Regions from separate parts of the Neptuniibacter marinus genome, predicted to be linked through region 2. Evidence: predicted binding sites of a transcription regulator. Region 2 holds the regulator's gene; the other holds the start of a gene.
What was found. Region 2 encodes FNR, which switches genes on or off when oxygen is low (the NO sensors DNR and NnrR bind a similar motif). Its sites were predicted from a motif close to TTGATNTANATCAA; they were not measured.
Positions count from the first base shown of each region.

Region 1: ACOQOE_RS08420 (bacteriohemerythrin) is a predicted target of FNR. The motif match lies at 2,729-2,742, and genes of this name have one in related genera.

Region 1 covers NZ_OZ245004.1:1,817,524-1,821,957, forward strand. The annotation lists gene ACOQOE_RS08405 (AraC family transcriptional regulator) at 1-107, shown strand, start outside; gene hisC (histidinol-phosphate transaminase) at 175-1,245, opposite strand; gene ACOQOE_RS08415 (DUF2750 domain-containing protein) at 1,438-1,833, shown strand; gene ACOQOE_RS08420 (bacteriohemerythrin) at 2,262-2,669, opposite strand; gene ACOQOE_RS08425 (hypothetical protein) at 3,030-3,788, opposite strand; gene ACOQOE_RS08430 (NADPH-dependent FMN reductase) at 4,082-4,434, shown strand, end outside.
Region 2 covers NZ_OZ245004.1:2,690,695-2,695,128, forward strand. The annotation lists gene ACOQOE_RS12720 (sulfite exporter TauE/SafE family protein) at 1-221, shown strand, start outside; gene hemN (oxygen-independent coproporphyrinogen III oxidase) at 305-1,693, shown strand; gene fnr (fumarate/nitrate reduction transcriptional regulator Fnr) at 1,766-2,560, shown strand; gene ACOQOE_RS12735 (adenine phosphoribosyltransferase) at 2,727-3,269, shown strand; gene ACOQOE_RS12740 (alpha/beta hydrolase) at 3,371-4,252, shown strand; gene ACOQOE_RS12745 (thioredoxin family protein) at 4,291-4,434, shown strand, end outside.

The DNA of each region.
Region 1 (4,434 bases), 870 kb from region 2:
CTCTAGGTTATCGCAGCCCGAGTGCTTTTGTAGCGATGTTTAGAAAATCCCTAGGTAAACCGCCGGGTCAGTATTTTAGTGATACAGGTACAAGAATTGAGTTCTAATATAAAAAAACAGCCCTAATAAATTAGAGCTGTTGTATTGATTAATCTGTGTTTACTAAAGCTTTAGTTATAGCTTAAAAAGATCAGGGTGTTGTTCTAGTGTATCCACTAAAAGCTGCATCTCTTCTTGCGTACCGATACTAATACGCAGGTAGTTATCTATACCGGGTTTACTAAAATAGCGGACCAATATTTTTTTAGTACGAAGGTAGCCCATCAACTCGGCTGCTTCTAAGATGCGGTGGCGAGTAAAAAGGAAGTTGGTTTTTGAGGGTAGGCTAACAAAGCCTAATTCAGCTAAACGCTCAATTGTCCAAGTCCGAGTAGCAATAATTTTTTGAGTCGTCTCCTCAAAATAAGTTTGGTCTTTTATCGCTGCAGCGGATGCTTCGATTGCTAACATATCCAGTGGGTATGAGTTAAAACTATTTTTTACCCGCTCAAGACCGTCAATAAGGTCTTCATGCCCAATGGCAAAACCGACACGCATTCCTGCAAGAGAGCGTGACTTCGAGAAGGTTTGTATCACTAAAATGTTGTTGTAACTCTGGGTAAGCTCAACAGCCGAACTTGCACCAAAATCCACGTAAGCTTCATCGACAACAATAACGGATTCAGTGTTACGTTTTGCTAATGATTCTATCTCGCCTAGCTCAATCGCGCGGCTTGTGGGAGCATTTGGATTTGCAAAGATAATACCGCCATTAGGCTGATCAAAATCATCTACGTTAAGCACAAATTCGTCACGTAGAGGGATTTGCTTGTAGTCGATATCGTAAAGGTTACAGTACACCGGATAAAAACTATACGTGAACTCCGGCATTAACAGCGGTTTGTCTTGCTGAAAAAATGCTGCGAAGGTATGAGCAAGTACCTCGTCTGAACCGTTACCCACAAATACATGCTTACGTTCAACGGAAAAGTGATCGGCAATTGCATCTTTTAATAGTGTGCAATCTGGATCTGAATAGAGACGTAGACGATTTGTATCGAAATCCTTAATAACCGCTTCAGCAAGAGGTGAAGGTGGGTAAGGATTCTCGTTGGTATTGAGTTTAGTGATCCCTGATTCTTTAGGCTGTTCGCCGGGGACATAAGGGGTTAGACGCTTAATTGCATCACTCCAATATTTGCTCATTATATGATCCGTAGTGGCGCGCACGTTTGGAAATCGCTTATAGATCTGCCCGTGCGGATATAGATTGTTAACTGGCTTGAAGAATAGCAGAAAAGTGGTTTTTTCATAAGCCTGATAATCGAATGCTAATAGTTCAAGAATCTATCATCAAATTGCTTTATCCTATCCTTTTCTAAGTTCGGATACAGGTTTATGTCAGCTCAAGATAACAGCTATGATTTGGCTGCAATCGAAAAATTAAATGATGAGCAGCTCTATGCTCTTTTTGTTAGAGAAGCAGTCTCATCAGATGAAATTTGGATTCTAACCGATCAATATGGCAGCGTAATGCTCAATACAGAAGATGAAGACTGCGTGCCTGTTTGGCCATATAAAAAGTTGGCTGAAGCTTGGGCTACGGGCGAGTGGGAGGCCTGTAAAGCAGAGGCAATCTCTCTGTCTAAATGGCATAGTCGTTGGACACCCGGTTTGGAGGATGACGAGTTTGCTGTTGTTGTTTGTCCGACTGAGGGCCGAGATGGGTTAGTGGTATCGCCTTTGGAGCTAGATAAGGCTCTTAAAAAGCGTAAACAGAAACAGAGTACTTAAATCCGTTATTGTGGTTAATCGCTTTGATTGGGGCTCTTTTTTATTAGAGCTCTTATTCTCTATAGGTTAGCTTTAGATCTGACTAGGTACCGCGAGTATCTAAGCCTTTATATCCTTTTAGCTTTTTCCAACGTTTTAATTGATCTCAAACGTTAATGGATTGGGTGTCTATTTCCTCCTCGTTTTTATCACTCTCATATAGATAAGCATAATCTCTCCTTAAATGGGTTCTGCGCAAACATATTTTAAATATGGTTTTTTTATGCAAGTTTATACCGTTATCTTGGTGATTTTTTTATAGGGCCCTAAGCTAGAACGCACTATAAAAATAAGACTAAAACCAAGTAAACAGGGGGAGGTTTAGGCTTATACCTGAATGCATAAGCCTAGATGAGTCTGAGATCACTTTCTTTTAGAGTGAAGTGTTTTCAGTGGGCATGCTGGTTGATAAACATGGCTGTGACTGTATCCATTGTTTTAATATGGTTGATAAACCAGTTCCACAAAGTGCAGTTAAGGTAGTGCGCAATATACTCTCGGTCGTTTCTCTCTTTCCACTGCTCTATTGCTTCAGCTAATTCAAACAGAACGCGGTCATGCTCCCCTTTATGGCAAGAATAAGGGGGGAAATTAACGCGTCTCATCTGTTCCTCTTCACGGGAAAAGTGGACTTGGTTATGAGCGAAGAACGCTTCGAGCCGTGAGGTAACCTCGTCTACAGTACTGTTCTCTATAGCAGCGAGTATGGTATCTAGTATTTCGACTGCTTCCTCATGGTCATTATTCATAAACTCTACTGTGACCTGAGGAATCAACTTTGTATCAGCATGCGTCATTATCTTGTGCTCCAAAAGAACATGAGTGTCTATCTTATGTGGAGAACAAAAGTTTAAAATTGATATCCGTCAATAACATATATTTATAATACATTTATTTATGGGCTGTACTCGCCTCTTTCAAATAACCCTATATTTTGATTAGAAAAGAATTAGTTCTAGGGTTGTCTAAAATGATGGAAAAGTACCTTAGTCTATTCATGCTGTTTTTCAGCACCTTGCGCAGAGGTAAGCTAGTATCAAGCAGATGCTTTTTAAAAGAGCGCTGTTAAGTAAACATTTGAGAAGTTGCCAGATAGAGCGTTATATAAAGCTAAATCTAAAGGGCGCAATCAAGTGGTTTGGCTGCCTGAGTAATGATTAGCGCCAATGAATCCAATAACTGTATTCAACGCGATTAGAGTTGTTGATTGTAGTTTGAAATAGTTGGCTTGCTGATGATGAGCATTGAACTCCTTTAAATTCAGGTTCTGCCCAGCCAGTCATACCTCCCATATACTCACGTTTATAGCCCCAAGTACCACATGACAGCACTAAGTCGTAATGCTGATCCCGTTCACAAATTGCGCAGGTCTCAAAATCAACCTCTAGATCTTTCCCTTCCACACCATAAGAATCGGAGACGTAAGGCGTGTCATAGATAGATACGGACGCATCGCGGAAGAATCTTCCCTGCCAAGGCTTGTCAGCATCATCTTTAGGGGTTTTGTGCAGCCCGCGACCATGTTCAAGTGGGGCATTATCATAGAAAGGGTTTTCGGCTTCGTTAGGGATATCAATCTGTATACCTCGTTCGCCTTGGTGGAGTTTAGCATTAGTTTTTCGAATCTGTAATAAGCGATAACGATCACAGTCTGCTAAGTTCAGGCCATCCGTTTTACCATTAAAGTTGTTTTTCAGGTGGATCTCTAAACCTATTCCCGTAGCATTATCCCCAGGGATATACTTCGCATTAGAGCGACTGCTATGGTACCAAGGCTTAGAGAAAATAAGCCGTCCAATGGATTCCTTTTGATAAGTAACAGGGCATACCTTCCCCACCTTTAGCTCTCCGGCCCATAGTTTATGAGATAGGACGCTCAGTAAAATCAACGGTAAAACTTTGTAATAATTAACCATCAAATCACCTTAATTGTAATTTGTATATACAAAGTATAGTCTAAAATTTATAAGCCGATAGTTAAGATTTAGTGGGCGATAAGGAGCTAGCTCGGTACTGTTGAGTTTAAGGGAGTGATAAGTTACAACCTAAAGATAAAAGAGAGACCGATCTTTGGCATAGATGAATGAAGCAGTGAACGCTTTGTGCTTTTAGGTATAAGAAATCGCTCAAAAAGAGCAAAGGAGTTCCAGTCGCTCTCTATTTCATTAGTTTCCTCGCAGGCTTTTTCTAACTTATATCGAGTTTTAATATGAAGTTTTTAGTTTTTTTAGGCACTGTTCGTGATAGCACACCACCTAGCCCCGCTCGTCTTGGTTTGCGCGTTTCAAAAGCTTGCATTGAATGTTTATTGAGTCACTATACTGAGCATGAAGTGGAGCTGATTGATCCTTTAGATTACCCTTTGGGACCTGTTTTTAAACCACATTTTGCGTACTCTCAGCGCACGGTTCCCCCAGAACTGAATGAGCTGGCAGACAAGATAGAGTCAGCTGATGGCTATATTATGGTTAGCCCTGAATATAATCACTCGATGAGTCCTGCGTTGGCTGATATGTTAAACCATTTTGGTAGCTCTCTATTCTCTTACAAGCCGAGTGCCAT
Region 2 (4,434 bases):
ATAGCACACTCATATGGGCATCCGCCGCTGCGGACTGGACCTTAAGCGCACAATTAATGATCGCTTTTGGATTAGGCACCCTGCCCACTATGCTTTTAACTGGTGTTTTAGCACAGCAAGTAAAAACAGTTTTACAACGAAAACTAACAAAACACCTCTCTGGTAGCCTGATTATACTGATGGGACTCTACACGATCCCTTGGCAAGGCATACTGAATTAGCCATAGAGTTAAACCAAGCTTAGTTACTAATAGATTATTTACTGTCAGTGATGGCAGCATTTGAGATAACGAGGGAAAAATTCGTGGATAGCAACCTGATAAAATGGGACTTAGATCTAATCAAGCGATATGACCTTTCGGGTCCACGCTATACATCTTACCCGACAGCCGTTCAGTTCGATCCTGAACTATCTTCCTCGGATTTGGTGACAACGGGACAAAACTCTGCCGACTTAAATGCGCCACTCTCTCTCTATGTACACATTCCATTTTGTGCGCACGTTTGCTACTACTGTGCCTGCAATAAGGTCATTACACGAAATCGTAAGAAAGCACAGCCCTATTTGGATACCCTGTATAAAGAGATGGCTCAGCTTTCCAAATGGTATAATAATGACCGTCAGGTCACTCAGCTTCACTGGGGCGGCGGTACGCCTACTTTCATTAGCCATGAGCAGATGAGAGAGTTAATGCAGCAGATGCGGGCTAATTTTAATCTACTAGATGATGACTCCGGCGATTACTCTATTGAGATAGATCCAAGAGAAGCCACTGAAGAAACAATCCAAGTATTAAGAGAGATCGGTTTTAATCGCATTAGCTTAGGCTTACAAGATATAGACCCTAAGGTGCAAGAAGCTGTTAACCGTGTGCAATCGGTTGAACAAACCTCTGCCATTTTAGAAGAAGCTCGCCGCCAAGGCTTCCGCTCACTTAACCTTGATCTTATTTATGGCCTACCCTATCAAACATTTGATGGCTTTAACGAGACATTAGATACTGTTATTGAGATGAACCCAGATCGGCTCTCTGTATTTAATTATGCTCATTTGCCCGATCGTTTTAGGCCACAGCGTCATATTGATGAATCCACTTTACCAAGTCCTGAAACAAAACTTGCGATTCTCGAATCTACCATTAGCAAACTATTAGCAGCTGGCTATGTCTATATAGGCATGGATCACTTTGCTAAACCTGATGATGAATTAGCTATTGCGCAAAACACGGGAAAACTACACAGAAATTTCCAAGGCTACACAACACATTCTGAATGTGACCTCGTTGCCATGGGTGTATCTGCCATTAGTCAAATTGGTTCTGTGTACTATCAAAACCAGCATGAGATGCAAGCTTATACAGATGCAGTAGAAAGCGAAAAGCATGCAATTAAACGCGGCGTAAGCTTAACCCCAGATGACATTATACGCCGCCATGTCATCACTCATCTTATTTGCCATTTCGAATTAGAAAAAGCACCAATAGAGCAGCGCTTCGGTATCCAATTCGATCAGTACTTTGCTGATGCCCAACAAGAGCTAAGCGCTTTTACCTCCGATGGTCTCATTCAAATGGACACAAAACGCATTACCGTATCACCCGCCGGTCGGTTACTAATTCGTAGAATATGTATGGCTTTTGATGCTTATATACCAAAAGACATTAGCTCACAGCGATTCTCACGGATTATTTAACTTCCCGTATTTACAGAAATATTACATAATCAAAATGTAGCCACTCGATTATAACGACAACAGGAATGTATTATGAGTGATAACAAGACAAACGAAGGGAAGCTGCGTAGTTTGCAGCAGGTTAGCTGTAACACTTGTAGTCTTAGCTCATTATGTCTCCCCGTTTCGCTTAATATGACAGAGATGGAACGGTTAGATAGAATTATCGATAAAAGTCGACCATTAAAAAAAGGTGATCACCTATTTAACCAAGGTTCTGAGTTCACTGACGTGTATGCGATTCGAGCAGGAACCGTCAAAACCTACACCATCACAAATGAAGGTGAGGAACAGATCACTGGGTTCTATTTTCCAGGCGAATTGGTTGGCATGAGCGGATTTGATAGCAACGAATACCCTGTCTCGGCAAAAGTACTAGAGACAACAACCGTTTGCGAAATTCCATTTGAACGCCTCGATGATCTGTCGGGGCAACTACCGGAACTACGCCGCCAACTCTTACGCACTATGAGCAAAGAGATTCGCGAAGAACAACAAATGATGCTTCTTTTATCAAAGAAAAATGCAGAAGAGCGTGTAGCAACATTTTTGGTAAAAATTTCGCAACGCTTTAAAGCTCGCGGCTATTCTGAAACTAGCTTCCGCCTGTCCATGTCGCGTAATGAGATTGGTAATTACTTAGGCTTAGCCGTCGAAACTGTCAGCCGTATTTTCACACGTTTCCAGAAAGCCAATTTACTGCGCGTTGAAGGCAAAGAAGTTCATATAGAAGATATAGAACAACTCTACAGATTATCTGGAGAGGTTATAGAAAGCGATACCGCTGAACCAGTAAGTGCGCAATGTGGTAAAAATGGTCACTGCTGAGTCATATAATATATAAAACAAAAGAGCACCGGCATATTGACTACCGGTGCTCGTCAGTCGCACAAAAAGTAGCCATCTCAATGTGTAACCCAACGGGTTCATTAGAGCTTTACCTCCCCTAAAATGCATTGAGCCAAATCAACAAGCTGTTTCCAAGGAGTTTTTAATGTCATACGACGAATGTTATGTGAAGTCAGTTATTCGAACCATCCCTGACTGGCCTGAACCTGGCGTACAGTTCCGTGACATAACCCCCCTGTTTAAAGATCCAAAAGCATTACGCATGATCTCTGACGCTTTTATTCAGCGTTATGTTGATAGTGATATTACTCATATCGCCTGCATTGATGCCAGAGGCTTTTTGATCGGCTCTATTATCTCCTACCATCTAAATATTCCCTTAGTTCTCGTCCGTAAAAAAGGGAAGCTTCCAGGCCAAACAATCGAACAAGAATATAAGCTGGAATATGGCACAGCGACAGTTGAAATGCAGGTTGATGCAGTTACTTCTGGAGACAAAGTTTTAGTTTTTGACGATTTAATCGCTACAGGCGGAACAATACTTGCGGCCTGCAGCATTATCAAAAAATTGGGAGCATCAGTATCAGAAGCCGCTGCACTTATTGACCTACCCGACCTTCAAGGTTCCAGTAAAATCCAAGATGCCGGCGTCCCAGTACATACGCTTCTAGCCTACGAAGGCCTTTAAACACTACAAGTGACCTCTAATAGAACACTGAAACGGCTTGCATATTTCTTTTAAGAATATCATTATAACTTAATTGATGAACAAGCTGTTTAGGTATTTCTATGCTCCGTATTATTATCGCCCTATTCCTTGCTAGCAGCCTTCTTAACTCCAGCAACCTATATGCAGAAGAGATCACACTAAAATATAAGCATCTCGACTTAAATGCCAACCTGTACCTGACAGAAGAGAACGGTTTTAACAATATACTTCTCATCACCCACGGCACACTCGCCCACAATGGCATGGAGATCATTGCCACATGGCAAGAGCTACTGGCTGATGAAGGCATGAGTAGCCTAGCTATCAATTTAAGTTTAGGTCTTGATAATCGGCATGGTATGTACGACTGTAAAACGCCCCACACCCATAAGCATACCGATGCAATTCATGAAATAGCTGCTTGGGTAGACTGGCTTAAAGCACAAGGCAGCCAAGCAATAATATTAGCCGCCCACTCACGAGGAGGAAATCAAACAGCTTGGTATGCGGATACACACTCAGACCCCGCTATAAAAGGACAAATTTTAATTGCTCCGCAAACTTGGTCAGAACAAGATGAAACAGCGAGTTACACCAAACGCTACCAACACCCACTGCAAGCTCAGCTAGAAAAAGCAATGCAATTAACGCCAAATGACATGCTTATCCATACAGATTTTATCTACTGTGAAGATACACAAGTAGCAGCTGCAAGTTTTGTAAACTACTACCAAGCCAACCCTCGCTTTGATACCCCAGCGCTTTTATCTAAAACGACACTACCAACACTGGTCTTTAGTGGCAGTGAAGATACAATCGTCAACGGTCTATTTGAAAAAATGGAAGCATTAAACAACGATGTGGTACAAAATGTTCAAATTGAGGGGGCTGACCACTTCTTTCGAGACCTTTATATGGATGAAGTTACCGAACATAGTTTAGAATTCATCGAACAACTATAAACACTCAGCCGCGACCTGGAATACACGCCGAAATTTACATGTTTAGATTACTAGCAACCTTTTGTTTAATAACCAGCCAAGCTCTCTGGGCTGTAGAGATACCTAAAACAAAAGACTTACAACAAGCCTATATAGAGACGGGTAGAAATTCATCAGGCCAAGAAAAAGTTGTGATGCTCTTA